2 linked regions of the Maricaulis maris MCS10 genome follow. The protein of the gene in region 1 interacts with the protein of each later gene in a pairwise test. Links are inferred from orthologs where the notes say so. Each region holds a gene or a part of one and is shown on either strand. Other genes may lie near its edges.

Region 1 (15,443 bases):
TATTGCAGCGACAAGTTTGTGCGCAATCTGCGTTATCTCAAGGATGCCTATGGTGGTGCTCACATGCCCAGTCTCGATATCGCACTGGATCTGCGTCAGCGCCTGCGCGGCCAGTCGATCGACCAGGTCTTCAAGATCGGCCTGCATGAGTATCTGACCGACTTTCTCGCCACCATCAATTCGCTCGGTCGTCAGATCGAGACGGATTACCGCTTCTACGAGTGAGACCCATGCGCCTCAACATCTCCCACATGACCCGCTACGACTTCGCCGAACCGGTTCCCTACGGGCTCCAGCAGGTGCGCCTGACGCCGATGACCCGCGCTCACCAGACCGTCCTGCGGTGGACCTTGCGGATCGAGGGAGGCAGCGAAGAGGCCCGTTTCAACGACCAGCACATGAACATCGTTGATCTGGTCCGCATCGATCCCGAGCGCACATCGATCAGCCTGGTCTGTGAGGGCGAGGTCGAGACGCGGGAAGAGAACGGCATTGTTGGCCGCCATGACGGCACCGCGCCACTCTGGTATTTCCGCCGCGAAACGCCACTGACCAAAGCCGGGACGAAGTTGCGGGCCCTGATCCGTGACTTCGATGCGATGGACGGTCAGGACGTCACCGCCTTTCACGACCTTGCCCGCTTCATCTCCGGTGAAGTCGCCTACCGGACCGATACGACCCTGGCGACCACGACGGCCGAAGACGCGCTGGCGAGCGGTCAGGGTGTGTGCCAGGACCATGCCCACATCTTCATCGCGGCGGCTCGGCTGCTGGGTTATCCGGCCCGTTATGTGAGCGGCTATCTGTTCATGGACGATCGCGTCGAACAGGAGGCCGGTCACGCTTGGGCCGAGGTGCATATCGATGGGTTGGGCTGGGTCGGTTTCGATGTATCGAACGGAATTTCGCCTGACGAGCGATATGTGAAAATCGCCACAGGCCTCGATTATTCCGAAGCGGCTCCGGTCGCTGGTGTCACTTTCGGCGGCGGCGGGCAGTCGATGCTTGTCTCGCTTCAAGTGCAGCAGTAACGCTGTGGCTCACCACGTCGCGGGAGACTGATTCGTGACCTATTGCGTTGGCCTGAAACTTGATGCGGGCCTGGTTTTCATGTCCGACACGCGCACCAATGCGGGCGTCGACAATGTGTCCAAGTTTCGCAAGCTCTTTACCTGGGAAAAGAAAGCCGAGCGGGTCATCACCATCATGACCGCCGGCAATCTGGCCACGACCCAGGCCGTGATCAGCCTGCTGGAGGAGCGGCTCAAGGCGCCGGCCGACCGGGCTCCGTCGATCATGGAAGCGCCGACCATGTTCCAGGTAGCCACCATTGTAGGCCGGACACTCCGGGAATGTGTTGCCGAGCAGGCCGGCGACGGCCCGACATCCGAGTCGCCCTTTGGTGCGACCTTGATTGTGGGTGGCCAGATCGCCGGTCAGAAAATGTGCCTGTTCATGGTCTATCCGGAAGGCAATTTCGTCGAGGCGAGCGACGAAACGCCCTTCTTCCAGATCGGCGAGACCAAATATGGGCGCCCCATTCTGGTTCGTGCCTTCGACAAGGCGATGCGCATGGAGTCGGCCATCAAACTGCTGCTCCTGTCATTCGACTCGACGCTGAAGGCCAATCTCTCGGTCGGCATGCCGCTCGACCTGCATGCCTATCGGGCCGACAGTCTGGAACTGGGTGTGCAAAGACGGGTCGAGGAAGATGACGCCTGGTATGCCCAGCTGTCTCGTGATTGGGGTGATGCGCTGCGTTCGGCTTTCGACGGCCTGCCGGAATACACGCTATAGCCGGGCCGCTCTGAACGCGGACTGCCATGACGATCGAAACCCTTCTGCTCTTCGCCGGTGCCCTGCTTGTCCTGTTCCTGACGCCGGGGCCCGGCATTGCGGCAATGATCGCCCGCACGCTGGATACCGGCCCCTGGCACGCGGCCATGTATGGCGCGGGCATCCTGCTGGGCGACATGTTCTGGTTCACACTTGCCGTGACAGGATTGTCTGCGGTCGCGGAACAATTGGGCCCATTCTGGCTGGCCGCCAAGCTGGTCGGGGCCTCCTATCTCGGCTGGATGGCGTACAAGGCCTTCTGGAGCGCCTGGACCGGCGCGCGACCGAAGCCGGTCTTCAAGGTCGGCTCGAAACGCGGCTGGATCGCGACTTTCCTGGCCGGCATCGCGATGCCGCTCTCCAATCCCAAGCCGATCGTCTTCTATCTGACGCTGGTTCCGGCCTTCGTGCCGATCGAGGCGATCACGCCCTGGAGCTTTGCCGCGATGTTGTTGATCATGGTCGCGATGGCGGTTCCGACCGCGGCTTTCTATATCGCCGCTGCCCACCGCGCCCGGGCCTGGCTGTCCACACCGACCGTGCGACGCGGCGCCGATATCCTGACCGGTTGCGTCATGACCGCCATCGCCCTGCTTCTGCTGCTGCGCTAGCTGACGCGTTCGCATTTTTCACCGGCATTGGTATTTGAAACGGCGGCCAAAGCGGCACACACTCCCGCGCGCACAACCGGGCCCGCGCACTCGACTGGGCCCGCGCGCACAATTGGGGCTGTTCATGAGCGAGACGATCAACACGGATTTCCGCCGCCCGGACCGGACGGATGCAACCCTGCGCGCGTCTGTCGTGATTGCTGTGCTGGACGAAGCGGAGAATGTCGCCGCCGTTTGCGACGAAGTGCTGCGCGAGATGGAGCGCGCCGGCGCCTTTGAGATCGTCTTTGTGGACGATGGCTCGACGGACGCGACGCCAGACATCCTGCAAGGCATTGCCGATGCCGACCCGCGGGTCCGGCTCGTGCGCCATGACCATCGCTGCGGCAAGTCGCAGGCGGTGCGGTCCGGTGTCCTGGCGGCGCGCGCGCCCTGGATCGCCACGCTCGATGGCGATGGCCAGAACGATCCGGCCGATCTGCCTGACATGCTGGAAAAAGCCTGGGCTGCTGAGGGCGACGCGCCACTGGTCGCCGGTACCCGCGTTCGCCGCAATGACCCCGTCTCGCGCCTGATCGCGACGCGCATCGCCAATGGCTTCCGCGCCACCGTGCTGGGGGATCATTGCCCGGATACCGGCTGCGGCGTGAAGGTTTTCAATCGCGACAGCTTCCTGCTCCTGCCCTGTTTTGAGGGCATGCACCGTTTCCTGCCGGCGCTGTTCCAGCGCTATGGGCATCCGCTGATCAATCACCCTGTCCAGCACCGCGCCCGTCATGCAGGGCAGTCAAAATACACCAATATTGGTCGGGCCTTCGTCGGGATTTTCGACACGATGGGCGTTATCTGGCTGGTCCGCCGGACCAAGGCGCCGGGCCGGATCGAAGAGCGTCAGTCGTGACCCAGGACGGGCATCGCCTGGGCTGGAAGGACTGGCTGGTTCTCGTCGCCCTGTCGGCGCTCGTTCTTCTGCCGGGTCTTGCATCCATTCCGCCGGTCGACCGGGACGAGTCGCGCTATGCCGTGGCGACCAGCCAGATGCTGGCGACCGGCGATTTCATCGATATCCGGTTCCAGGAGGAGCAACGCTATCTCCAGCCGGCCGGTGTCTACTGGCTGCAATCATTCGCTGTGGCGGTGTCCGGCACCGGCGATGAGCGCGCCATCTGGGCGCACCGGATCCCCTCCTTCCTCGGCATTCTCGCCGCCGTTCTGATGACCGGCGCGCTGGCGACCCGGCTCTACGGAAGCCATGCCGGCCTCGCCGCGGCCCTGCTGGTGGCAACCAGTTTTGCCGTCGGCTTTGAGGCGCGGATCGCCAAGACCGATGCGGTCTTGCTGGCGACCATCACCGCCGCCCATCTGGCCTTGATGCGGATCTATCTCGAACCGGTCGGGCATTGGTGGCGACCGGCCCTGTTCTGGGCGGCGCTCGGGGCCGGCATGATGGTCAAGGGGCCGATCATCCTGCTCTTTGTCGGCCTCGCACTGGCCGGCCTGCTGGTCTGGGACCGCAAGTTCGTCTGGCTGAAAGAACTCAAACCGTTGTGGGGCGTGCCGCTATTCCTGCTGATTGCCCTGCCCTGGTATGTGGCTATCGGTATCGTCTCGGACGGTGGATTTTACGCCGAGGCTGTCGGCGACAGCCTGATGGGCAAGGTGGGTGAGAGCCAGCAATCGCATGCCGGACCGCCGGGCTATTATCTCGGCCTGTTCTCGCTGACCTTCTGGCCGGGTTCACTCTTCTTCGTCTTTGCTGCTCATTGGGCTTGGTCCAATCGTGGCCAGGCGGCGGTGCGCTATCTGATCGCCTGGATCGTGCCGGCCTGGATCGCTTACGAGCTGATCGCCACCAAGCTGCCGCACTACATCATGCCGCTCTATCCGGCGATGGCCTGTCTGGCGGCGGCGGCAATCTTCCTGCCCGGGCAGGCGCGCTCGCCGCTCTGGGTGCGCATCGGTGCGGGTATTTACGCCATTGTCTGGCTTGCCTTCAGTGGCCTGGTCGCGGCGCTGGGTCCGGCCGGTCTGCACTGGGCCGAGGGGCGATTATCCCCGGTTCTGGTGATGGCCGGCGTGGCAGTCTTTGTCGCCGCCGCCTTGGCTGTCGGGCTCTATCTGACCGGGCGACGGCAATCCTCGCTTCTCGCGGGTCTGGCCGCCGGCGCGCTGGGCGCGGTGACCGTCTATGGCGGGACACTGCCGCGGCTCGAGACATTGTGGCTGACCCCACGGATCGTGGCGGCGGTTGATGCCCATGGGGACTGCACGCCGACCCGGCTTGTCACGTCGGCCTTTCGCGAGCCCAGCCTCGTCTATCAACACGGGCCGTATGACACGGTGCTGGCGGCCAGCCCGATCGACGCGGCGGACCAGCTGGCCGCGGACATGGATTGCTCGCTGGCCCTGCTCGACGCGACCGAGGTTGACGATTTCCTGGCCCGGGCGGCGGCAATTGATGTGTCATTGGAACCCTTGGCGCTGATCGAAGGGCAAAACTACTCCAATGGCGATGAGATGGCGCTGACGCTCTATCGCGCTTCTGGCAATGCGCCCGGGACCGACGGGTGATCGGCCGCGAGCTGGTATCGGCGTTCCGGCGCCATCCCGGCAAGGTCGTCATGGTCCTCGCGCTGGTTGCCCTGTTTTCGCTCGGCGGCTTTGCGACCCTGTTTCTGCCCGAGGCGGTGACCCGGCAGGCACTGGACGGGCTGGCGGCGATCGGCGGCCAGGCCTGGGCGCCGCCGGTGGCCATTCTGGTCTTCACCCTTCTGATCACGCTCGGCGCGCCCCAGGCCGTACTGATTGCGGCGCTCGTGGCCGCGTTCGGGCCCTGGGCCGGCTTCGCCTACAGCTGGACCGGCAAGGTCCTCGCCTGCGCTTTCGGGTTTCTGGTGGGCCGCCGCGTCGGGTCGGGCTGGATCGACCGTCATGCGGGACCGGATGCCCGCATCGTCATGGACGAGCTGGCGCGACATGGCTTCTGGGCAAGTGCGGTGATCCGGCTGGTGCCGACACTGCCCTCCATCATCATCAATATCGCTGCCGGCTGCACACCCATGCGCTTCCGTGATTTCATTGCCGGCACAGCGATCGGAAGCGTGCCGAAAATGGCCCTGATCGCCTTTGCCAGTCATGCCGCAATCCGGGGCCTTGAGGGCGGTGGCATCCGGGCTTGGCTGGCGGTGGCGGGAGCCGTGTTGTTACTGGTCCTGATCGGTCTGATCGGGCGGCGCTGGTTGATGCGTCGCACCACCAGAAAACCGGCCCCGTGACTCACGCGTGCGCGCGCATGTACGCGTGTGCGCGCGAGTGGTCACAGGCGTGCGAAACCTGTACAACAAAACCATGACGGAACAAGCGAATCAGGAATACGGCGCGGAGTCGATCAAGGTCCTCAAAGGGCTCGACGCCGTGCGCAAGCGCCCGGGCATGTATATCGGTGATACCGATGACGGTTCGGGTCTCCATCACATGGTCTATGAGGTCGTCGACAACGCGATCGACGAAGCCCTTGCCGGCCATTGTTCGGAAGTCCTGGTGACGCTCCATGCCGACGGTTCTGCCTCGGTGCGTGATGATGGCCGGGGCATCCCGACTGACATCCACCAGGAAGAAGGCGTCTCGGCGGCCCAGGTCATCATGACCCAGCTCCATGCCGGCGGTAAGTTCGACCAGAATTCCTACAAGGTCTCCGGCGGTCTGCACGGCGTCGGCGTCTCGGTGGTGAACGCCCTGTCCGACTGGATGGACCTGACCATCTGGCGCAATGGCAAGCGGCACTGGATGCGTTTCCGCCGCGGCGATGCCGAGGAAGACCTCAAGGTGATGGGCGATGCCGAGCCGGGCCAAAAGGGCACGGAAGTGCGCTTCATGCCGTCGGAAGAAACCTTCACCATGACCGAGTTCAATCGCGAAACGCTGCAGCATCGCCTGCGCGAACTCGCCTTCCTGAACTCCGGCGTCAAGATCACCCTGCGCGATGAGCGTGAGGCCGAGCTCTATTCCGACACCATGGTCTATGATGGCGGTGTAGCTGCCTTTGTGGCCCACCTGGATCGCAACAAGACCCCGATCTTCACCCCGCCGGTCCTGATCACCGGCGAGAAGGATGGCGTGGCGGTGGAAGCGGCGCTGGAGTGGAATGACAGCTATCACGAGAATGTCCTCTGCTTCACCAACAACATCCCTCAGCGCGATGGCGGAACCCACCTGGCCGGTTTCCGTGGCGCGCTGACGCGCATCATCAACACCTATGCGGCCTCGTCGGGTCTGGCCTCCAAGGCCAAGGTCTCGATCTCCGGCGATGATGCCCGCGAAGGCCTGACCTGCGTGCTGTCGGTGAAGGTCCCGGACCCGAAATTCTCCTCCCAGACCAAGGACAAGCTGGTCTCGTCGGAAGTCCGCCCCGCCGTTGAAGGCGCTGTGGGCGAGGCGCTGGCGGAGTGGTTTGAGGAACATCCGACCGAAGCGAAAATGGTGGTCGGCAAGATCATCGAGGCTGCGGCAGCCCGTGAAGCGGCCCGCAAGGCGCGCGAGCTGACCCGCCGCAAATCGGCGCTGGAAATCTCCTCCCTGCCCGGCAAGCTGGCGGACTGCCAGGAGAAGGATCCGGCCAAGTCCGAACTCTTCATCGTTGAGGGCGACTCAGCCGGCGGCTCTGCCAAGCAGGGACGCCACCGGGAAAACCAGGCCGTGCTGCCGTTGCGCGGCAAGATCCTCAATGTCGAGCGGGCCCGTTTTGACCGGATGCTCGGCTCGGAACAGGTCGGCACGCTGATCACGGCGCTCGGCACGGGTATCGGCCGCGACCAGATCAATTACGAGAAGCTGCGCTATCACAAGGTCATCATCATGACCGATGCCGATGTCGATGGTGCCCATATCCGCACCCTGCTTCTGACCTTCTTCTATCGCCAGATGCCGGAGCTGATCGAGAAGGGCTATCTCTACATCGCCCAGCCGCCGCTCTACAAAATCGCCAAGGGCCGGTCCGAACGCTATGTGAAGGACCAGGCCGAGATGGACGCCTACCTGATCGAGGAAGGTGTGTCCGAGGCGCATCTGACCCTGCATGGCGGCGAAGTCGTCACCGGTCAGGATTTGGCGTCCCGCGTCGCCGCGGCGCGCCAGGTCAAGCTGTCCATTGACCGCATGACCGCGCGCGCACCGGGTTTTGCCCTGGAGGCTGCCGCCATGGCCGGTGCCCTGGTCCCCGAACCGTCCGAAGCGGCCGTGACACGCGCGGCTGCCCGGCTCAATTCCTTCGCCGATGAGGGCGAGGACAATTGGGGTGGCCGTGTTGATGGCGAAGATGGCGGCCTGGTCTTTGAACGCGAAGTGCGCGGTGTGATGGAAACCGTTGTGCTGGACCGCAGCCTGCGGGCCAGCCCGGATGCCAAGCGTCTCAATGAGCGCGCCACGGCTATCTCTGATGACTATGCCGGCCCGGCCAGCTTCGTCCCGAAATCCGGCCCGGTGACCATCAACTCGCCGCGCGAACTGGTCGATGCTGTTGTCGTCTCCGGCGCCAAGGGCATGAAAATCCAGCGCTATAAGGGTCTGGGCGAAATGAATCCCGGCCAGCTCTGGGAAACCACGCTCGACCCCAATGCTCGGTCCTTGTTGCAGGTGTCCGTGACCCATGCCGACACTGCTGACGAGCTCTTCTCCAAGCTGATGGGCGACGTCGTCGAACCTCGCCGCGACTTCATCCAGGAACACGCGCTGGAAGCGGAAGTCGACGCTTAACGCGCGCTGCCCTCGCGACGAATTCGAAGACGCCCGCCTGTTTCAGGCGGGCGTTTTTCGTCCCAACCACATAATGTTTGTTATCCCCGACGAGTGCCCCGCGAAAGCGGGGCGAAGACCGGGGACCTGATTGGTGGCCTCGCCGGCCCGGAGGATTCCTGGCCCGTCGTCGCGATGATCATTGTCGTGACGGGTCTTTTCCTGGCGAATAGCTGGCGACGGGGCGAGCTGCGGGACAGGCGGGTGGCGTGACGCCCCCCCCAAGCGCGGGATCGCTAGGCGAGGGCCTCGCGGTAGGTTGTCTTCAACGCATCGGGAATGGTGTCGATGGTGTCGATCACGTCACAGAAACGGGTTCGAAGGAGAGCTTTGAGCGCATCTGACAACGGCAGGTCGGTGAAGCCCTCGGTGATATCGTCATGGGCGCCGCCGAGCAGGGCCTGCAACTCGTCGGCGCTGGACAGCTCGCTGACCCGCCGCGCAGCCCACAGGCGGGACTGGTTGAATTGCGCCAGGAAGTGATCGCGCTCCTTTGCCACGTGCGCAGGCACCTTGCGAAAACCGGCCCAGGCCGTGGCCACACCACCAATCACCTTGTTCAGGCGGGCAAACATGACCATGCGCTCGCGCAAGGACACATTGGAATAGCTGTCATCCTCAGCTACGCGCTTGAGCGCCGCCCCTCTCGGTATCGGTGCGTCAAGCGCCGCTTTGTAGCGGGCCCAGAAAGCATCGGGCTCGTGCCGCATCTCGTCGGCGGAAAGGAAGACCACCCGCTGGAAATGCTGCGAATAAGTCGCCTGGATATGGGCGAGATCGAGTGCATGTTCCACCAGGGCGCCGTGGGTAGCGAGAAATTCGGCGCCATTTCCGAAGCCGCCTTCCTTGATTGACTGCTCATGCGCGGCGCGGACCCAGTCCAGCGGGTTGCGGACAAGAAAAAGCGCCGTGTGTGAAATCCGGGCCTGTCCGGTGATGCTGGCGGCGACCCGGTGCAGGTCAGCAATTTTGGGCAGGAGTTTCGGCTGGTCCATATAAGCCCAGGCGAACCCTTCGGACGAGGCGATCAGCGTTGTGCCTGCCTTTGGGGTGACGCCGAAATCGAGCCGCGGAAGTCCGGTTAGCTGACCCTTGGCGGCGAGTTGCCGCGCCGCATTGGCGGCCGCACCGAGATTGGACGCAGTGTACTGCTTGTCCTCACCCCAGACGCTCTGAAGGAATGTGGACCCGCATTTGGGCAGGCCGAAATGGATGAACTTGGCTTGATATGGCTGAGCCATGCCGGCTGCTCCTTAAGATTAGGCGGGTCTGGCGCGATTTACTCGCCAAGATCGCGTTTGATTCAATGAGCTTCACCCCAGGTCCGTCCCGCCTTCGCGTCCACCACCAGCGGCACGCTCAGCTCCAGCGCGGGCGAGCAGGCCTCACCCATCACCTTTGCTGTCAGCGCAATCAGATCGGCGGCCTGGTTTTCCGGCACTTCAAACACCAGTTCATCATGCACCTGGAGCAGCATTTTCGCATCGAGATTGGCGGCGTTCAGCGCGTCATCCATGCGGATCATGGCCCGGCGGATGACGTCGGCGGCTGAGCCCTGGATCGGGGCGTTGATGGCCTGGCGTTCGGCGAACATGCGCATATTGGGGTTTTTGTCGCGAATGCCCGGGAAATGGGCGCGGCGGCCGAAAATGGTCTCGACATAGCCGGTCTCGGCGGCCTTGGCCTTCATCTCATCCATATAGGCGCGGATGCCGGGGAATTTCTCGAAATAGGCGTCGATGAAGGCCTTGGCCTCGTCGCGCTTGACCCCGATCTGGTTGGCCAGGCCGAAGGCGGAAATGCCGTAGATGACGCCGAAATTGATCGCCTTGGCCTTGCGCCGGACCATCGGATCCATGCCCTCGATCGGCACGCCAAACACTTCCGAGGCGGTCATCGCATGGATGTCGGTGCCGTCCCGGAAGGCCTGTTTGAGGCTTTCAACGTTGGCGATATGGGCGAGAAGGCGCAGCTCGACCTGGGAATAATCGGCGGCGACCAGGACATGGCCCGGTTCGGCGATAAAGACTTCGCGGATCTGGCGGCCAGCCTCGGTGCGGATCGGGATGTTCTGCAGATTGGGCTCGGTCGAGGACAGGCGCCCGGTCGTGGTCGCGGCCAAGGAGAAGGAGGTGTGGACGCGCTTCGTGTCGCGATTGATATGGGCGAAGAGGCTGTCGGAATAAGTCGACTTCAGCTTGGCAAACTGGCGGTATTCCAGCAGCGCGACCGGCAGGGCATGGCCCTCGGCCGCGAGCTGGTCGAGCACGGCGGCATCGGTCGACCAAGCCCCGGTCTTGGTCTTCTTGCCACCGGGTAACCCCATCTCTCCAAACAGGATTTCCCCGATTTGTTTCGGTGACGCAACGTTGAAGTCGCGGCCTGCGGCCTCATGGGCCTCGGCCTCGGCGGCCATCATCTTCTGGCCGAAATCGGAGGACAGGCGATTTAGCTGGTCCGGATCGACCTTGATGCCGACCCGCTCCATTTTCGACAGCACATCGGCCATCGGCCGTTCCAGCGTCTCATAGACCGTCGCCATTTTCTTGGCGACCAGGGCCGGTTTCAGGATTTCCCACAGCCGCAGCGTGATGTCGGCATCTTCGGCGGCATAGAGCGTCGCCTTGTCCAGCGGCACCTTGTCGAAGGTGATCTGGTTCTTGCCGGTGCCGCAGATCTCCTTGAAGGGGATGCAGGTATGGCCCAGATGAAGTTCGGCCAGCGCGTCCATGCCATGCCCGTGCAGGCCGGCCTCCATGACATAGGAGATCAGCATGGTGTCGTCATAGGGCGCGACATCAATGCCATAGCGCGACAACACGCCGAGATCATATTTGAAATTCTGGCCGATCTTCAGCACGGCCGGGTCTTCCAGCAGGGGTTTCAGTACCTTCAGCGCCTGATCCATCGGGATCTGTTCCGGCGCGGCGCCGGTGTCGAACATGTCGCCCGTGCCCTGCGGGTCGACATGGGCGAGCGGGATATAGCAGGCCCTGCCCGGCGCTGTGGCCAGCGAAATGCCGACCAGGCCGGACGCGGTCGAGGACAGGGCATCGGTCTCGGTATCAACGGCGATCTGGCCGGCTTCGAAGCTCTTGGCGATCCAGCGCTCGAGCGCCTCCATTGTCGTTACGCACTCATAGTCGTCGCGATTGATGGGCGCCGTGGCATCGCCGGTCTCATCGGCCCGCGGTCCGCCCAAAGCTTCTTCGACCTTGCGGGTGAAGGAGCGGAATTCCATCTCCCGCAGGAAGGGGACGAGGACGTCTGGATCGGGCTCGGCAAGACCGAATTCCTCCAGCCTTTCCGGCATGGGCGCATCGAGTTTCAGGGTCACCAGGTCGCGCGAGATGCGGGCATCCTCGGCATGGGCGAGCAGTTTTTCGCGCCGGCCCTTCTGCTTGATCTCACCGGCCCGCTCGAGCAGCGTGTCGAGATCGCCGTATTCATTGATCAACAGCGCCGCCGTCTTCACGCCGATACCGGGCACGCCGGGCACATTGTCGACGCTGTCGCCGGCCAGGGACTGGATATCGATGACCTTGTCCGGCCCGACGCCGAACTTTTCCATCACTTCAGGGACCTGGATGCGCTTGTTCTTCATGGCGTCGAACATGGAGACCTTGTCGGTCACCAATTGCATCAGATCCTTGTCCGACGAGACGATGGTGACATCCGCACCCAGCGCCTCGGCCTGGCGGGCATAGGTGGCGATGATGTCATCGGCCTCGTAATTCTCCAGCTCGACACAGGGCGTGCCGAAGGCGCGGGTCGCATCGCGGATGATGGAGAATTGCGGGATCAGATCTTCCGGCGCCGGGGGCCGGTTGGCCTTGTAGAGGTCATAGAGATCATTGCGGAAGGTCTTGCCGGAATGGTCGAAGATCACCGCCAGGTGCGACGGCTGATCGTCACCCTTCAGGTCTTCCAGCAGCTTCCACAACATGTTGCAAAAGCCCTGCACCGCCCCGGTTGGCGTCCCGTCGGTCCGGGTCAAAGGTGGCAGTGCGTGATAGGCCCGGAAGATATAGCCCGACCCGTCGATCAGATAGACGTGGCTGGTCTCGTCGACGGGTTTGGTCGTGGCCATGGGGTGTGTCTCCGGGCGGATCGGCAGGCGGGCAAATCAGTTGCGGGCGAGACTAGCGCGGGCGAGGCGTCCGGTCATGGGTGGAGTGCGGTGGCGATTGGGAGGAGCGAGGTCCCAAGCCAGCTTTCTCTTGATCCAATGTCATCCCGGGCGGATGACCTGCTCAGGGCCCGGCTTGCGTCCGGGAGGACAACCGGAAATCCTCCCCGTCTCAACTCACCGCCCAGGCCAGCGCCCCGCCTGCCACCACTGTGAACGGCGCCATCGCTTGCAGCGACCAGGGCGGCAAATGCCTTGCCCAGAATTTCGCATAGGCGTGGTGCCAGCGACGGGGTGCGATGGCGATGAGCGCGGAGCTGCCGACGATGAACACCCCGGCCCAGAAAAAGGCCTGCGGCCAGGTCGTGGCGTCGGCCACGCCGATCAGGGCCAGGCCGACCAGGGCGCGCAGGGCGTGTTCGCCAAAGTGGATGAACGGTGTCGATCCCATGGCCTCCAATGCCTTGAGGGCCAAGCCTGGCCGCAACAGGCATAGCCCGGCGACGCCGATCAGCCAGACCGCAAACAGCTGGACGATCAGACGGGAGAGGTCGGTGATGAACTCGGTCATGGGAGCAAGGTGTATCGCGGCGTCGGTTTGGTTCAATGGCAATCGCAGGTCATCGACCATCAAGGGGATGGACCTGACCGCGCAAAGCTCACCTCTCTCCGATCGGTGAGAGGGAAGTGCGCCCCGACAGAAAAATCCAGGAACCTTGCCCTTCCCTCCCATCATCCGGCGCATAAGCGTGTGGGGACGAGGGTGCCTGCCAGACGCCTACAAAAAAGGCCCCGGAGCCTTAGCTCCGGAGCCTTTCTTCTGCATCAGGTCGACCCTATTCGGCGTCGAGCGGATCGGTATCATCCATCAGCTTTTGCATCAGGAAGGTGTAGAGCAGTGCTTCACTGCGGGCCCGCTCCTCGAGATTGGCGGCGGCGGCGTGACCGCCTGCCATGTTCTCGTAGTAGAGATAGTCATGGCCCAGCTCTTCCAGAAGATGCGCCATCTTGCGGGCATGGCCCGGATGGACGCGGTCATCCTTGGTCGAGGTGTAGAGGTAGATTTCCGGATAATCGCCGTTCGCATCGACATTGTGATAGGGCGAGATCGAGCGCAGGAAACCGCCCTCATCCGGATCTTCCGGATTACCATATTCACCCATCCAGGACGCGCCGGCCAGCAGCGTGTGATAACGCAGCATGTCCAGCAGCGGCACGGCCGAGACAACGGCGTTCCACAGGTCCGGACGCTGGGTGTACATGACACCGGTCAGCAGACCGCCATTGGAACCGCCATAGACGCCGAGATGACGCGGGCTGGTGATGCCACGGGTCGACAGGTCCTCGGCGACCGCAATCAGATCGTCATAGATGCGCTGGCGATCCATTTTCAGGCCCGCCTGGTGCCAGGCCGGTCCGAACTCGCCCCCACCGCGGATATTGGCGACCACGTAGGCGCCGCCATTTTCCAGCCACAGCTGGCCGCGTGAACCGGAATAGCTCGGGCGGATGGAGACCTGGAATCCGCCATAGGCGTAAAGCAGGGTCGGCGTTGTGCCGTCCATAACCGTGTCTTCGCGGCGGACCACGAAATAGGGCACCATCGTGCCGTCCGGAGAGGCGGCTTCGAGTTGTTCGACCACCAGGCCTTCGGCGTCAAAGCGGGCCGGGATGGACTTGATTTCCTCGACCGTCAACTCGGCCGCATCGACCATGAAATAGCTGTCCGGCGTCAAAAAGCCTTCGGCATTCATGAAGGCAACATCGTGATGATTGTCAGTGCCGCGCAGGCTGATCGTCATGTTGGCGGGAACCGGAACGGTCTCCGACGACCATTGTCCGTCGGCAAAGTGGAAGGCTTCGAGACCGCCGACGACATTCTCGTCGATCGCGACCAGGAAGGCCGAGGCCGTCGAACCCATGCCACCCAGCGATTGGCGCGGGCCCGGCACGAAGACCGTGCGGACGTCCGGCAGCTCACCGGTGGCGGCAAATTCAGCCATGTTGAAGGACAGGAGCGCGCCCTGCGGGAAGGTTTCTCCGCCCTCCACAGGTGTCCAGTTTTCCTCGATCGTGAAGACCAGCTCGCCCTGGTAGAGATCCTGGATCGACGACTTGCTGGGCAGTGGCAGCTGCACCGGACCGGCGTCGGCCGGCAGGTACCACCAGCTCGTGTCGTAGAAAGTATTGGCTTCGGACGCCATCATGTAGACGGTGCCGTCATGGTCCTCGGCGCGAAAGGCAAAGAGACCCACATCGTCCTGGTCGCCGCGCACCACTTCAGTGGCATCGGCGAGATCGGTGCCGCGTTCCCAGCGGTAGGCAACCGAGGGATAGCCCGAGCTGGTGGAGTCTTCCGGCGAGGTCGCCAGGCCGACCATCAGCGTATTCTCGTCGATCCAGCTGACCCCGCCCTTGGCTTCCGGCGTCTCGAAACCACCGTCGACAAAGGCTCGGTCGGTGATGGAAAACTCCCGGCGGACCGCCGCGTCGGAGCCGCCATCCGACAGTGTCAGAATGCAGCGCTCATAGGCCGGCGCCAGACAATTTGAGCCGCGCCAGACCCAGTTGCGGTCTTCAGCTTCGGACAGGGCATCGAGGTCGAGCACCACGTCCCATTCCGGCGCGTCGGTCAGATAGCTTTCCAGCGAGGTCCGGCGCCACAGGCCGTGCGTGTGTTCGGCGTCCTGCCAGAAATTCCAGATATAGCCGCCGGAATAGGAGCCGTAGGGAATGCGGTCCTCGGACTGGGCAATGGCCAGCGCCTGATCGTACAGGCCCTGATAGCGCTCATCGCCTTGCAGACGGGCGAATGTGCGCTCGTTCTGACCCTCGACCCATTCAATGGCCTGCTCGCCCTCGACCTCTTCCAGCCAGACCCGCGGATCATTATTGGGATCGATTTCGACGATCTGGCGTTCCGCGGGCGCCTCAGGTGTCGTGTCGGCCAATTGGTCGCCCTCATTGCTGGCAGGCTGTGTGCAGGCCGCGAGGATGGCGGCGCTGGCAGAGATCGCCCAAAACGTCTGATAAAATTTCATCAGTCTCTTCCCTCTGATGTGTGTGCCGCAATTAAC
Region 2 (15,647 bases), 2.0 Mb from region 1 along the record:
AGGTGATCGACCAGTTTCACGGCCCGGCCGATAATGTCGATATGACCATTGGTCAGGGGATCAAACGTGCCCGGATAGAGCGCTGTACGGGTCATGGCCAATCTCTCCCGGGCTTGGCGCCCCAAAAGCACCTCCCCGGTGCCGGCTCATGTCTGGCAGAAGGGCGAGGCGAGATCAACAATCCCGCCTCGCCGGTCGCACTATTCGGACGGGCTGTCGCCGGCTTCCGGAGCGGGGCCTGCGTCGGTGACGGTCTCGCCGTCGCCGTCTTCGTCGCCCTCATCTCCGGCATCCTGGATACGAACCACCGCGACGACATTCTCGCCTTCATTCAAGCGGATAAGACGGACGCCGCGCGATGAGCGGCTGGCAATCCGGACGGTATCGACCGGGAAGCGGATCAGCTGACCGCCATCGGTGACGGCCATGATCTGGTCGGCATCCTCGACCGGGAAGCTGGCCGAGAGCGGGATGTCGCGCTTGATGTCGGTCGCCGCGACGCCATTATTGCCGCGCCCCATCACCCTGAAATCATAGGCCGATGAGCGTTTGCCCATGCCGTCCGATGCCACCGTGAGGAGGAATTCCTCGGCCGCACCCAGCTCGGCCAGGCGCTCGGTCGACAGGGCGGCTTCATCATCACCGTCTTCATCACCATCAGTGTTGACGGTTTCGATCTCTTCATCGTCCCCCAGCGCCCGACGCATCGCCGTGGCGTGCTTCATGTAGGCGCGGGCCTCCGGCGAGGTGACATCGATATGATGCAGGATCGCCATCGAGATCAGCTCGTCGCCCTCGGCCAGGCGGATGCCGCGAACGCCAACCGAATTGCGGCCGGCAAAGACACGGACATCGGTGGCCGGGAAGCGGATGGCGCGGCCCTTGTGGGTGGTCAGGAAGACATCGTCCTGCTCGGTACACAGCACCACATTGACGATCTGGTCGTCCTCTTCCTCCAGCTTCATCGCAATCTTGCCATTGCGATTGACCTGGACGAAGTCGGACAGCTTGTTGCGGCGGACGGTGCCCTTGTTGGTGGCGAACATGACATTCATGTCGGCCCATGTGCTCTCGTCTTCCGGCAAAGCCATGATCGAGGTGATCGTTTCGCCCTGCTCCAGCGGCAGGAGATTGATCAGCGCCTTGCCGCGCGTGTTCGGCGCGCCCAGCGGCAGACGCCAGGTCTTGGTCTTGTAGACCATGCCGCGATTGGAGAAGAACAGGAGCGGCGCGTGGGTCGAGGCGACAAACAGCGTCGCAATGAAATCCTCGTCCTTGGTCGCCATGCCCGAACGGCCCTTGCCGCCGCGGCGCTGGGCGCGATAGTCCGACAGCGCAGTGCGCTTGGCATAGCCGCCATGGGTGACGGTGACGACCATCTCGTCGCGCGGGATGAGATCCTCATCCTCGAAATCGAGTTCGGCATCGACGAATTCGGAGCGCCGCGGCGTGGCGTAATTCTCGCGCACCTCGGTCAGCTCGTCGCGAATGATGTCGAGCACGCGCTGGCGCGAGCGCAACAGGTCCAGCAAGTCGGCGATCTGGTCGGCCAGCGTCTTGGCCTCATTGCCCAGTTCTTCACGACCCAGACCGGTCAGGCGGTTGAGGCGCAGTTCCAGGATCGCCCGGGCCTGCTCCTCGGTCAGGCGCAGCGTGTTGTCGTCGCGCAGCATGGAGCGCGGATCGGCGACCAGTTCGACCAGCGGCGCCACATCCATGGCCGGCCAGTCGCGGGCCATCAACTGCTCACGCGCGGTGGCCGGATTGGGGGCCTTGCGGATGAGGGCGATGACCTCGTCGATATTGGCCACAGCCAGCGCCAGACCGATGATGACATGAGCCCGGTCGCGCGCCTTGTTGAGCTCGAACTTGGCCCGGCGTGCCACCACTTCCTCGCGGAAGCGCAGGAATTCCTTGAGGATGTCCAGCGCGCCCAGCAATTGCGGACGGCCGCCGACGAGCGACAGCATGTTGGCACCGAAACTGGTCTGCATCGGCGACCAGCGGAAGAGCTGGTTGAGGATGACATCGGCATTGGCGTCGCGCTTGAGCTCGATCACCACGCGCATGCCATTGCGGTCACTTTCATCGCGCAGATCGGCAATGCCCTCGATCTTCTTGTCGCGGACCAGGTCGGCGATCTTCTCGATCATCGAGGCCTTGTTCACCTGGTAGGGAATTTCGTGGACGATGATCGCCATGCGATCCTTGCGCACTTCCTCGATCGAGGTGCGCGAGCGCATCACGATCGAGCCGCGCCCGGTCAGCACCGCATTGCGGGCGCCAGTGCGGCCGAGGATCAGGCCACCGGTCGGGAAGTCCGGACCCGGGATATAGTCCAGCAGCTCGCCTTCGGTCAGCGAGGGGTTTTCCAGCAGGGCCAGCGTGCCATCAATCACCTCGCCCAGATTGTGTGGCGGGACATTGGTCGCCATGCCGACGGCGATACCGCCGGCGCCATTGACCAGAAGATTGGGATAGCGCGCCGGCAGCACCACCGGCTCCTGGCGTTCGGCCGAGTAATTATCGACAAAATTGACCGTGTCCTTGTCGATATCGGCCAGCAGGGATTGCGCCACCTTCTGCATCCGCGCCTCGGTATAACGATAGGCGGCAGGCGGATCGCCATCGACCGAGCCGAAATTGCCCTGCCCGTCGATCAGCGGCACCCGCATCGACCAGTCCTGCGCCAGGCGCACCAGCGAGTCATAGACCGCCTGGTCACCATGCGGGTGATAGCGACCCATCACGTCACCGACGGCGGTCGCACATTTGCGGTAGGACTTTTCGTGCGTCTGCCCGTTCTCGTGCATCGTATAAAGGATGCGGCGATGGACCGGCTTCAGACCATCGCGAGCATCGGGAATGGCCCGCGACACGATCACGCTCATCGCATAATCGAGATAGGACGACTTCATCTCGTCCTCGATGGCGATATTGCCAATCCCGTCCGGCAGGGCCGGCGGCTGACCGCCCGTATTGTCTGCCCCGTTTCCGGAACCGTCTTCGGGTGTCGTCGGCGTGTCGTCGTGATCGCTCAAGGCGGCCCTCTTTTCATTGTGTCGCAATGGCGGTCACGATTGCCCCGACCGCACCCTCACGAAAATCGCCGCCGATCCCACACCCTCGCGCGCGGGCGCGAATCATCAGTGTGAATCAGGCGGCTTTCCTGTCGCAGAGTCTTAACAATCGCGACGGGGGAGAGCAAATGCGGGGGGCGGTTGGGGGGGGAGAACACACGTCCGGCACTTCACCCGACGCACACCCCGCCCCTCACCGTCATCCTGACGAAAGTCAGGACCCAGTCTCGCAGACTCGATTTTGCCGCCCCCTGCAATGACGTCGCGTCGCAGGCTGGATCCCGATTGTCATCGGGATGACGGTGGTTCCGGGAATTCCAATACCTTTGTCATCCCGGGCGGAGCCCTGACATGATCAGGGCGCAGATCCGGGACCCATACGCCCGGTGCGGCCAGCTTTCGCGATAATGGGTCCCGACTCTGCGGCCTGCTTTCGCAGGCCATTCGGCCGGGATGACAGGCGGGTGGGGGACAGGTGATTTATCTCCCTCCCCCGTCCACCCCGGCGCCGTCGCGCAGAGCTGTCCATACTCCGCTTGTCAGCCAGCAGGCCGATACGGCGAACTCCCGGCGAGCGGTTTATGGCAGGATCTGCGCCTGGGCGCCGGAATGGGAATGCCAGCCGGTACGCTCGTCCTTGTCACGCAGGAGGCGTGCGACAATCACGGCTCTCCGGCGTCCATCAAGCCGCGTCGAGTTGCTCTTGCAGCAGTTCCAGCCGGACAGGCTTGCCGAGCACACCGTCAAAGCCCGCCTCGCCATATTCGCGCACCTGGTGGGTCATCATGTTGGCGGTCTGCGCGACGATCTTGCTGGGCCGTCGGGCTTGAGCCTGTTCCAGCGCCCTGATCTGTTCGAGAACCTCATAGCCACTGAGCCCGGGCATTGAGATGTCGAGAAAGATCGTGCCGAATTCGGCCTGACGAACCGCGTCCATGGCCTCCTCACCGGAGGCGGCAAATTCGGCCGAGAACCCCAGCTTCGCCAACAAGCCGCGCATGACCTCGCGATTGATGCTGACATCATCCACGACCAGGATTTTGAGGTCCCGGGCGGCGGTGTTTGCCGGCGGGCTGACCGCCATCGCTTCGGGTCCGTCCTGCACACGCGCCCCGTCATGGGCCGGAAGCTTCAGGCTTGCCGTGAAGCAGGACCCGACACCGGGTTCGCTTTGCACGTCAATTCGCCCGCCCATGAGCGTGGCCAGTTGCGACGCGATGCACAATCCCAGGCCACTGCCCCCATATTTCCTGGACGTGCTCTGATCAGCCTGGGTAAAGCGCTCGAAGACCCGGCGGACTTCCGCCTCGCTCATCCCGATACCCGTGTCGCGCACGGTGAAGCGAATGTCTGATGGCGTCTCGCCGGGCGAGACCACGAGATCCACGCGGCCTTCGGCCGTGAACTTGATCGCGTTGGAGAGAAGATTGTGAAGTATCTGGGTGATCCGGTTTTCGTCACCGACCCTCTTTTGGGTCAGGTCGAGATCCGGACTGATCTCGATGAAGAACTCCACCGATTTCTCAGCCGCTGTGATGACATAGAGCTGGGCCACGCCATTGATCATCGCCGGCAAGTCGAAGGGCCGGGTCTCGACGACCATCAGGCCTTCCTCGATACGCGAGAGGTCCAGAACATCATTGAGCGTACTCAGCAGGACTTCACCCGACCTGGTGATGGCCTGGACCTGGTCGCTCTGGTCCGGCCGCAAGCTTCCATCGTCCAGCACCCGCGCCATGCCCAGAACACCATTGAGCGGTGTCCGGATCTCGTGACTGACCGTGGCCAGAAACTCGGACTTCACCCGGGTCGCTTCTTCCGCCTGCTCGGACTTGCGCTGAAGTTCGATCGCGGCCTGCACCATTTGCGTGCGAAAGACGCGTGCGCCCGCAAACACGAAGGTCGCGGCCAGGACCTGGCCGGCGATCAGCGTGAAAATGCTCACATCGGGCAAAACGCTCGCCCACTCAGCGCCTGTCATCACGAAAGTGCCGACATAGGCGGCATAGGCCATGAGAAGGGTGGCCAGTCCATCGCGCCACCCCAATGCCAGCGTCACCGTCAATACCGCGGGGATAAACAGCAGATTGCTTGGGCTCACCATCTCCTGGGCGGTCAGCGAGAGCGCAAGGAGGAGGGATGCGACCAGGTGCGATACTATGCGCGTATTCCGCGCGAAATGCTGCGTCCCGACGGTTATGAAGGGGCCGGCCAGGCACATGAGTGAGATCAGACCGCCCAGCGTGACCGACAGCGGGTAGTCCTCAAGATAGGGAATATTGATCGCGGTAATGGCGAGCCCGGATACGCCTGCCAATGTGAAGAAGACCGAAACGGCGCGCTCGCTCGCGAGCCGCAAGCGACCATGTTCCGACTGGTCCGGCCAAATTTTCTGCTTCAGATCCAGCATGATTCATCCAGCGTCGCGGCCCCTGCGCAAGTCTTACAGCAATCAAGTTGAGAATCGCTGAACGCATGGCCCGGCTCATCCGGGACAATCTCACCCAACTCCCAGCCCCCCAAACTCCCGCTCAATCATTTGCCCCCAGACCACGCCGGTGACCAAATCGCTGGTGAAGGCCCATTCCCGTCCAATCCGGCGCCGTCGCGCAGAGCCGTCCACAGATCGCTTGTCAGCCAGCAGGCCGTATCGGCTTCATCGAGATTTCCCCGCGCCACAATGCCCCCTACTCCGTCTCATCCGGCAGCGTCACCCCAACCTCATCCAACTCCCCCGTAAAAATCTCAAACTCCTGCTCAAGCGTCCTCGGCCAGAACACGCTCGCCAGCAGCGCCGTGACAAGCACGCCGACGGCGAGGCCGGTGAGGAAGGGGCGCTGGATGAAGCCCAGGCCGGTGCGCAGCCAGGCCTGGAAGGGTGAGGTCGGGGCCGGGTTTGGCAGGGTTTCGGCGCGCTCGACCGGGGCGCTGAGGCTGTAGCCGATGCGTGGCAAGGTGCGGATCAGGCTGGCATCGCCCAGCAGGCGCCGCAGGCGGGAAATGGCCTGGTTGAGCGCTTCATCGCTGCCATCCTCCTCCCACACCGTCTCCAGGAATTCATCGCGGGTGACCGGGCTTATGCCGCGCCTTGCGAGCAGGTGGAGCACACCGGCCAGGCGCGGCTCGAGGCGATGGGTCTCGCCCTTGCGCACCAGCACGCAGGCGATGAGGTCACAATGGGCCGTGCCGATCCGGAAACGCGTCGCTGAAGCGTCGCCGCCGGGTGAGGAAAATGTCATGTCAGCCTATCCAACAGGTTTTCGTCAGGACGCGATGAACACGCCATCCTAGTCAGCGAGGGCTAACATGAGCAAGGAGAGCGACGACCATGAAAGCTTTGTCATTCCTCACACGCGTATGGCCCCGTCTCGCCGGTGCGACCGGCCTGGTCCCGGGTCTGGCAGTCGGCCTGGCGCTGGCGTTCAGCGCGGCTGGACACACCCAGGCCCTCGACCGGATCACCGCCTCTGATGCCGCCCGCGAACGCCTGTCCGAGGCCTTCGACGCGCTCGAGGCCGCCGGATTTACCGGCATTGTCGGCATTTCGCAGGGCGGCGAGACCGTGCTGATGCGCGGCGCCGGCATGGCCGATGCGCAGACCGGCCGCCCCTATGGTCCGGACACCCAGGTCGATATCGGCTCGGTCACCAAGAGCTATACCGGCATGCTGGCCGCCCAGCTGATCAGCGATGGCACCCTGTCCGCCGATCTGCGCCTGGATGAAGTGTTCGACAATGTCCCCGCCGACAAGGCCGGCATCACCCTGCACCAGATGCTGACCCATGCGGCCGGCTTCCCCGGCGGGGTCGGTGATGATCTGGCGGAGGAGGATTTCGACACTTTCCTGGCCAATGCCTTTGCCGCCCCGCTGCGCTTTGAGCCGGGCACGGATTATTACTACTCCAATGTCGGCTACTCGCTGGCCGCCGCCATCATGGAGCGGGCGACGGGGCAGAGCTATGAGGCCCTGTTGCGCGACCGCCTGATGTCGGTCGGGATCGACCACACCGGTTATCAGACCGCCTTCGATGGTGAGCGCGCGGTGCATCTGGAGGACGGGCGCGATGTGGCCGAGGCCTCCTGGGGCGGCCATCCGCCCAACTGGAACCTGATCGGCAATGGCGGGCTGGTCTCGACCGCGCCGGACATGCTGGCCTGGCGACAGGCCTGGTCGGCCGGCGAGCTGATCTCGCCGCAAGCGCGCGATCTCGGCCAGACACCCTTCCAGGACGAGGGCGGCGGAGCCTCGCATTATGGCTATGGACTGGTGGTCGAGGATGATCCAGCGTTTGGCCGGGTCTACTGGCATAATGGCGGCAATCCGCATTTCAACGCGCATTGGCGCGAGCTCGCCGATCACGGCCTGATCCTGTTTGTGGCCGCCGACCAGCGCCGCCTCAATGCCGACCGGGTTGTCGACGTTCTGACCGCGGCCTGGTTCGACCAGCTCTGGCGCATCGACCCAAGGCCCGCCCGGTCGGCGACGCCGGTCACATTGCCGGACACGCCGGCCGGTCAATTGGTCGCCGATTTCATGGCCACCCTCAAGGGCGACGCCGCCGCGCATCAGGCTTTCATCGAAACGCGTTTTACGCCGGACATGCTGGCCTATGCCGACATGGACCGGCACCTGGCCATGTTCGATCAATTGGCGGCGGATTTCGGTGGCGGCGCTTTGCTCGGCTTCAACGAAACTGCCACGCAGGTCCGTTTCTCCGTGTTTGCGGCGACCATGGGCGAGAGCATTCCGATCACATTCGACATCGCCGGCGATGACGCACTGCGGGTCGCCGGTCTGCAGATCGGTTGAGCATCGGGACCCGGCCGCCTGGCGGCCGGGTCCCGACATCAGGCGCCGATTACTCGACGCTGTAGTTCACGAACTCGGCTCGCGTGACACGGCCGTCCCCATCCACATCGATCATATTGAAGACCGCCGTCACACTCAGCACGGCCGACTCTTCAGCATTGGCAATGACGCGCTCAAGATAGGCCGGCGAGGCCACGCCTTGCTGGGCCTCCATGCCGAGTTCCGCGAGCGCTGACTGGACCGACCCGGTCACCTCGGCGCGCAGGTCCGGTCCCAGCTGCCCGTCAGCGGTCAGGCCGGCTTCAACGAAAAGTTCGGCAAGGTCGAAATCATTGCTGCCATCGCGGTCGACCGAGGCGAAGCTGGCCTCCGGGTCATTGCGGTCTGCAATGGCGGGGGCCGAGGTCTGCAATCCGGTGGTCAGGGCAACGGCGGTAACGAGGGCAAGAAAACTGGCGGGCATGGTGAACTCCTTGATATTGACAGAGGGGAGCACCAGGCGCGGGTGACGTGGACCGGAATAGGTTTCGACATAGGCGCGAAGGACCTCGCTGGCCGTCAGGCCACGGGACTGACAGGCTTCCATGAAGTCCTGCTTGGTCTGGTGACCGATCCGGATCTCCAGGGACTCGCTCTGCTTTTCACGCCGTTTCATCACGAACTCCGCTGCACGCCATCTGCGTGGTGCCGCTCCAATCGGCCACATACACGCTCACCATCGGAACCCATTTGCCGTCCCGACGCACGCATTATAGCGTCCGGACACTGATTTCATTGATGAAATTTCGGTCATGCGGGGTGCGAAAAGACCGTTATGTGAATTCACCGTCATCCCACGGTCACGACCTGTCGTGCCCCTGGGATGACGGTGGCTGTGGGCCTTTTGCGGATGGGTTGGAATCATGGCGCTCCGTCACAAATCCTTGCCTTGTCGCGACGGGCCTGCCTCACTAGGCCCGAGCGGTTGACCCAAACCGCCCATCGGGGGCTTTCATGACGTTTCGTATTCTCGCCATCGCCATGCTGACCAGCCTGGTGGCCGCATGCAGCCATCTGCGTGCACCGTCCGCCGAACCGGTTGCGGCCGAAGCGCCACCCGTGGTGATCATGGTCGGGCTGGACGGGTTGCGCTTTGACGCCATCGACCGCCACGAAGCGCCCAATCTGCGCGCCCTCGCCGCGCGCGGGACGCGTCCGGAGCGCATGGTTTCGGCGATGCCGACCAAGACCTTCGTCAATTTCTACACCCTGGCGACCGGCCTCTATCCCGAGCATCACGGCATGGTCTCCAACTCGCCCTATGACCGGCGGCTGGACGAGACCTTTTCCAATTCCGGCGGCAGTCCGCAGGACCCGCGCTGGTGGGGCGGCGAGCCGATCTGGATCACGGCAGAGCAGCAGGGCCTGCGCTCGCACATCATGTTCTGGCTCGGCTCGGAAGTGGAGATCGACGGCACCCGTCCGACGATCTGGCACCCCTATGAGCACGAAAAACCCTATGAAGAACGCATTGATGAAGTTCTCACCTGGTTCGACGCACCGGTCGCCGAGCAGCCTCGCTTCGCCGCCGTCTACATGGATCATGTCGACACGGTGCTGCACACCAATGGCGTCGGCACGCCGCAGGAAGCCGAGGCCGTCGCGCGGGTCGATGCCCTGGTCGGCCAGCTGATCGCCGGGCTGGAAGCGCGCGGCGTGATGGAGCGGACAACCCTCTTGATCGTTTCAGATCATGGTATGGTCGATGTCTCGACCGAGCGGACCATCATGATCGACACGCTCGCCGATCTGGACGGGCTGCATATTGACGAGTTCGCCAGCCGTTACAGCCCCGGTCCGGAATCCTTCATCATGGGCTATGGCGATGAGGCCACGGTCGAGCGCATCCATGCCGAGCTGCAGGATGCCCATCCGCACATGACCGCCTATCGCCGCCAGGACATGCCGGAGCACTGGCATTTCGATCACCCCGATCGCGGCCCGGATCTCTTCGTCCTGGCCGATCCCGGCTGGCTGATCATCACCAGCGAGACCGATCCCGAAAACCCCTATTTCACCAGCCTGCGGGCCACCCACGGCTTTGACAATCTCGACGAAACCATGGGCGCGACCTTCATCGGCGCCGGCCCGATCTTCCCGCAAGGCAGCCGCCCGGCCGCCTTCGAGAACGTCAATGTCTATGGCCTGATCGCCTGCGCACTGGACCTCGAGCCTGCACCGACCGATGGTAGCGCGGAGGAAGTTGAACGGATCACGGGCGGACGCTGCCCGGCGGAGTAAATCCGGTCATCCGACCGGCTTGGTGATCATCAGCCAGACGATGGCGGTCAGCGCGGCGAAAGCCGGCCAGCCCAGCGCGAACCAGATCCGCATCAGATGGTGGACATCAGCGGGGATGTCGGGACCGTCAGTCTCGGCAAGGCGTCGCTTGACCCGCATCTGGATCCACACCACCGGCAGCCAGCAGGCACCGATGAAGAGATAGAGTCCGACGCTCGCCAGCAGCCAGGGCGCGGTCAGTGGCCAGCCTGCGAGATGGGCCAGGGCAAGGCCGGAGACGGGCTGCAGGATCACCGCACTCGCGGTGAACACCCAGTCGGCCAGCACGACGTGGCGGGCGACCAGAGCAAACGCGGCCCGCTCGCCACTGCGCCAGGCCATCAGCATGAAAAAGGCAATCGCGGCGCCCGATCCGAACAGCACCGCGGCACCGAGAATGTGGACCAGGCGAAGAAGCGGGTAGAGCTCCATCAGCGCTCATCCTCGGTGGCCGCGATCATCAGCGCCAGCGCCATCATCGGGAAGACTTTCAGGATCGGCCCGAGGGCGTCGGCCCACAGGCCCGGCAGGGTCATGCTGAGGGTGAATATGTAGGCGAAGGTGCCGAGGATCATGATCGTCGCCAGCCAGCGCACGCGCCATTTCGCCAGCATGCCCAGGCCCAGGGCGATATCGAACAGGGAGCCGAACCACAGCACCGGCGGCTGGGCCGCCTCCGAGAATCCGCCGGCTGCGAGCACCGAATAGGCGTGATCCCTGGCGACCGTCAGGGCGAGCACACCGGTCAGCAGCCAATAAAGACCCAGCACCCATCGCGCCAGCGGCCGGGCCAGACCCAGCCGCGCATGCCAGCGATCCTGCAGCCCGGCCGGGTTGGCAGCGAGCCAGTCATGAAAGCCGCGCGGCGACGCCCCCGTCGCGGCCAGCCAGTCGGTCGGATCCCCCTCGACATCGAAATCCAGTTGCTTGAGCGCATTCGTGCGCATCGAGGTCCGTACACCCATCCATCCCAGCCAATCCCCGAACAGGAAGGCCGGTCGGGCCAGCCAGCGCGGCACCGCCCAGATGCGGCTGTCGCCGAAACCAAGCCAGCGCCGATAGCCGCGCACGGTATCGGCCAGCGAAACCCGTTCCGGGCCGGCCAGGTCGAAGCTTGTGCGGGCGGGCGCCCCCGGCTCGATCAGACCGGCGACCGCCTCGCACAGATCATCCATCCCGATCGGCCGGAACACCTGCTCACCGCCGACCACCGGGGTCACGAAAGGTATGCCGCACAGGCTGCGCACCAGCGCCGTACCGCCATAGACATTGCGGGCGACGACCAGAGAGGGGCGCAGGATGAGCCAATCCAGATCACGGGCCGCAAGTGCCGCCTCGCCGGCCAGCTTGTCGCGGGCATAGTCCGATCCGGCGGCCGTATCGACGCCGACAGCGGAGATATGCAGGACGCGTCCCACCCCGGCCTGCTCGCAAGCCTTGAACAAGGCCATTGCGCCGTCGACATGCACCTTGCGACTGCTATCGCCGAGCCCGTCCTGCAGCACGCCGACGCAGTTGATGACCACATCGATATCCGTGAGCCGGGGCAGCCAGTCGTCGATCGTATCACGGCGGAAATCGCAGCCGACCCAGTCGAGCTGAGGGGCCCGCTTGCGCGCTGCCTCGACGCCACGGGCTGCGGCCCGGACTTCGTGACCGGCAGCCTGAAGATGGGCGGCAAAGTGCGAGCCGATGAATCCGCTCGCCCCGGCAATCAATACGCGCATGAAACACCCCTTCCGCCCCGCCCTGCCGGCACTTTAACCAGACCGGCGCGGACCGGAAGGGGCTTGTCAGTCCCGATGCCTCCTCACGGCGGCAATGGAAGGTCGCGTTCTAGAGACGCAAGCTCATCCCGGTGAGCTCGCCGAGGGCATGGCGATGGTTTTCCAGCTCGGCGCCCCCGACCGTCCGACTGAAACCGGCCATGACGATGCGGGCCGGCTGGGGCAAGCTATTCGCTCGGCGGACGGTGTTCGGCACCGCGGGCTTCGAGCCAGGCGACGACATGGTCCTGACCGGTCCGGCGTGCTTCGCTCAGCGGTGAGCGGTAAATCTCGCGTCCGCGACGATCCCGGGCACGCACCGTCAAGGACAGATCGGCGCCGACCGCGGCGAGATGTTCGATGACATCGAGATGGCCTTGCTGGGCCGCATTCACCATCGGCGTTTCATCATGAAAGACATAGCCGTTCGGGTCGGCGCCCGCCGCCAGCAACAGATCAACCGTGTCGACATGTCCGCGTCCCGAAGCCGCGATCAGGGCGTTGCCATCGCCGCGCTGTTCGGCATCGACATCGGCGCCGGCCGCGAGCAGTTGTTGCACCAGATCGTCACGACCACTGACCGCGGCCGCAATCATCGGATTGCCGTCTCCATCAATGCCCAGATCAGGGCTGGCACCGGCTCCCAGCAGCGCCGCTACGGTCGCGGCATCGCCGCCGCGGATGGCGGCAATCAAGGCTGTGCCATCGCCCCGAAAACGGACATCCGGATTGGCACCACCCGCCAGCAAATCCCCGACCCGGCCCGCCTGACCGCGACGCGCTGCCTGATAGAGGCGCCCATCCAGGTCGAGGGCGTCATCGAGGTTACGCATCGGGGATGGTCGGGCATCTCGCCCTTCCATCGCCCGGGCTTCACCGAATTGCGGGGTCAGGACGAGGGCTGTCGCCGACAGGGCTGGCAGAAGGAGGGCAAAACGCATGGGACTATCCTTTCGGTTGAGGTCGGACGTGGCGGTCAGCCGGGCGACGCGGTGGGCCAGGCTGGAGCGTGAGGGGGCGGCCGCGAGGGCCAGTGAGGCATGACGGGTATGATCGCTGGCGGCATCGATCAGTGCCAGGGCAAGGTCTCGCGATTGCCCCGTGATCCGGGCGGCTTCCCGATCGCAAAGGGTTTCGCGATTGCGTTCGAGCAGGGTCATCAAGGGCAGAAGCGGCAGCACCCACCACAGGGCGACCTGCAAGATGCGCAAAGCCAACACCGTCCAGGCATCGCCGCGGCGGGCATGCGCGATCTCGTGTTCGAGCACCGGTCGGGCCGCATGATCGAAGGTAAAACCGGTCGGCAGCAGGATTTGCGGCTGCCGATAGCCGGCGAGTACCGGGGTCGTCACGGCAGCGCTGACTGCAAGCGGCAGGTCGGCAGACAGTCGCAGGCTCGCCGGACACGCCACCGGGCGCGCCGCCAACCGCATCCGGTCCAGCGCGACCAGATCGCGCGCAAGTCGGACCGCCATGACGGCAGTACCGGTCAGCCAGACCAGCAGCAGGATACGGCCCAGTACCGGCCAAACGCCCGACCACACCGTTTCGGGCGCGGTGAGTGCAAGGACAGGACCGGTACTGGTCGTGGGCCGAGCCGCATGCGACGTGGCCTCTGCGGACTGGGCTGATGAAAAACCGGCGACACCGGCCTGTACATCCGCCGACAAGTCGGGCGCGGCCCGCAAGGCGAGAAAAAAGACCAGCGGGATGACAATCAACGCCGCCAGCGCCAGATCATGGCGCTCGCGCACGAGGCGGGCCGGCAGGAGTCGGTCCACCGCCATCACGCCACCGGCCAGGGCGGTTGCCGCGACCAGTGCGGCCAGAGCCGCGAGCAGGAGTGTGTCCAAGGCCATCACTTCGCCTCCCCGTCCGGATTCTCATCGGCCTCACGATCCGCGCCGGTCTCCTCGAGCACGGCCGCACGCAGGTCTTCAATGTCTTGCAGGGTCAGCTTCTCCGCCCGCACGAGATGCTGGGCGAGGCTTTGCGCGGAGCCACCGAACAGGGTGCGGACCATTGATCCCAGCGCCTGGTTGCGGGCGCCGTCGCGGGTCAGCAAGGCCGAATAGATGTGGGCCCGACCGGATTTGCGAAACCCGACATAGCCCTTGTCGGCCATGATCCCGATCGTTGTCAGAACGGTGGTATAGGCGAGACCGAACTCGGCATGCAGCGCATCGGTGATTTCGCGCACACTGGCTTCGCCGCGCGTCCACAGCACGGTCATGATGCGCTGTTCGGCTTCAGTCAGTTGGGCAGAGCTGGGACGAGCCATCTACGAATTCCTTAGTTGATGACATCAGGCCTCCCACGGGCGGTCAAATTCATCAACTAACAAATTAGTAATTCAGCCCGAAACCCGACGCCGGACTGCCATCCAGAACGGTGTCCGGGTGTTGCAGCTTGGGCTATTCAGCAGCCGTGGCGGCCGCGACAGCATCCTGCATCATGGTGAGATTGCCTTGCAGATTGGATGAAATGCGCGCGCGCACCGAGGGCCAGCGACTCTCGACCATCAACCACTCATCGCCGCTAAGGGTCTGTTCGTTTACGGCAGCGAAATAGGCGTTGGTTCCGAACGAGCAAGCCCACCAGGGCGAGGCTTGGCCGGCAAAGGCTCCATCGGTCTCGATGACCTGCTCGATCGCCGCTATCGTCAATTCCGGCCGCGAGGCAATAACCTGAACCACAGTCTCTCCGGCGTAAGCCGAAGCTTCATTGATGACGTCCAGGGCCGTGGAATCAAGGCAACGTGCCGCATCATACATGGTCCGCGACCGCCCCAGGAAATAGGCCTGGACCGCGAATTCCGGATCGGACTCGGCGGTCAGGCGGGCCAGCTCGAACAGGAAGAAGGGCGGGTTGAGGTCACGCGACGACCACAGCGTCTGGGCCACCTCGATCACGCTGTCGCCTGTCTCTGACTGGAGCTGGTTGAGCAAGCCCAGAACATCGCCCCATGCCATCTCGCCTACGACGAAATGGGCTTCGCCCTCCTCGTCGCCCAGCGGCACAATGACGATTTGGGGCGACCGCGCATTGGGGTCGCCGGTGACATCATCCTGGGCGCTGGCGCCACCGACCGCCAGAGAGGCGGTCAGCAGGCCGACACTGATCAGGCGGGTCAGGCTAGAACGGGATTTCATCATCGAGATCAGCATTGCGGAAATCTTCCTTCGGTCCATCCATGGAACGCTGGCCGCCACCGGAGCCACCGCCCATTTCATTCTGGCCGCCACCGCCGAAGCTGCCGCCACCGGCGCCGCCTTCATTGCGACCGTCCAGCATGGTCAGCTCACCACGGAAACGCTGCAGCACGACTTCTGTGGAGTATTTTTCCTGGCCGTTCTGGTCAGTCCATTTGCGGGTCTGGAGCTGGCCCTCGACATAAACCTTGGAGCCCTTCTTGAGATAGTTCTCCGCGACCTTGGCGAGATTGTCGTTGAAGATCACGACACGGTGCCATTCGGTCTTCTCACGGCGTTCGCCGGAGGACTTGTCGCGCCAGCTTTCAGACGTCGCGACCGACAGATTGACGACCGGGTCGCCATTGTTCATGCGGCGAATTTCCGGATCACGTCCCAGATTGCCGACCAGAATTACCTTGTTGACGCTTCCCGCCATCGCCCGTTCTCCATCCTTGCGTCCACGCCTCTCCGGGCGGGC

Evidence for each region.
Region 2: the proteins of gyrB (region 1) and gyrA interact in binary tests that used the Escherichia coli proteins (3 or more experiments, as listed by UniProt). The link is inferred for Maricaulis maris MCS10 from one-to-one orthologs.

What each region holds. Positions count from the first base shown.
Region 1 is NC_008347.1:7,922-23,364, forward strand. Bases 5,422-8,496 are described here. They hold gyrB (DNA topoisomerase (ATP-hydrolyzing) subunit B), read left to right. Parts: upstream 5,422-5,795; coding sequence 5,796-8,198; downstream 8,199-8,496. Other genes in these bases: MMAR10_RS00065 (TVP38/TMEM64 family protein), read left to right, coding at 5,422-5,722; MMAR10_RS00075 (hypothetical protein), read right to left, coding at 8,474-8,496. Outside these bases: MMAR10_RS00035 (alpha-E domain-containing protein), read left to right, coding at 1-225; MMAR10_RS00040 (transglutaminase family protein), read left to right, coding at 231-1,031; MMAR10_RS00045 (peptidase), read left to right, coding at 1,066-1,797; MMAR10_RS00050 (LysE family translocator), read left to right, coding at 1,824-2,447; MMAR10_RS00055 (glycosyltransferase family 2 protein), read left to right, coding at 2,572-3,348; MMAR10_RS00060 (ArnT family glycosyltransferase), read left to right, coding at 3,345-5,018; more of MMAR10_RS00065, read left to right, coding at 5,015-5,421; more of MMAR10_RS00075, read right to left, coding at 8,497-9,478; polA (DNA polymerase I), read right to left, coding at 9,541-12,327; MMAR10_RS00085 (hypothetical protein), read right to left, coding at 12,539-12,937; MMAR10_RS00090 (prolyl oligopeptidase family serine peptidase), read right to left, coding at 13,203-15,407. UniProt on the Escherichia coli protein: DNA gyrase negatively supercoils closed circular double-stranded DNA in an ATP-dependent manner to maintain chromosomes in an underwound state.
Region 2 is NC_008347.1:2,043,384-2,059,030, forward strand. Bases 1-3,279 are described here. They hold gyrA (DNA gyrase subunit A), read right to left. Parts: upstream 2,958-3,279; coding sequence 201-2,957; downstream 1-200. Other genes in these bases: coaD (pantetheine-phosphate adenylyltransferase), read right to left, coding at 1-95. Outside these bases: MMAR10_RS09750 (ATP-binding protein), read right to left, coding at 3,763-5,490; MMAR10_RS16220 (winged helix-turn-helix domain-containing protein), read right to left, coding at 5,768-6,319; MMAR10_RS16225 (serine hydrolase domain-containing protein), read left to right, coding at 6,409-7,890; MMAR10_RS09765 (EF-hand domain-containing protein), read right to left, coding at 7,940-8,545; MMAR10_RS09770 (nucleotide pyrophosphatase/phosphodiesterase family protein), read left to right, coding at 8,884-10,170; MMAR10_RS09775 (DUF2269 family protein), read right to left, coding at 10,177-10,641; MMAR10_RS09780 (NAD(P)H-binding protein), read right to left, coding at 10,641-11,936; MMAR10_RS09785 (ankyrin repeat domain-containing protein), read right to left, coding at 12,164-13,834; MMAR10_RS09790 (BlaI/MecI/CopY family transcriptional regulator), read right to left, coding at 13,834-14,256; MMAR10_RS09795 (hypothetical protein), read right to left, coding at 14,390-15,142; ssb (single-stranded DNA-binding protein), read right to left, coding at 15,111-15,605. UniProt on the Escherichia coli protein: A type II topoisomerase that negatively supercoils closed circular double-stranded (ds) DNA in an ATP-dependent manner to maintain chromosomes in an underwound state.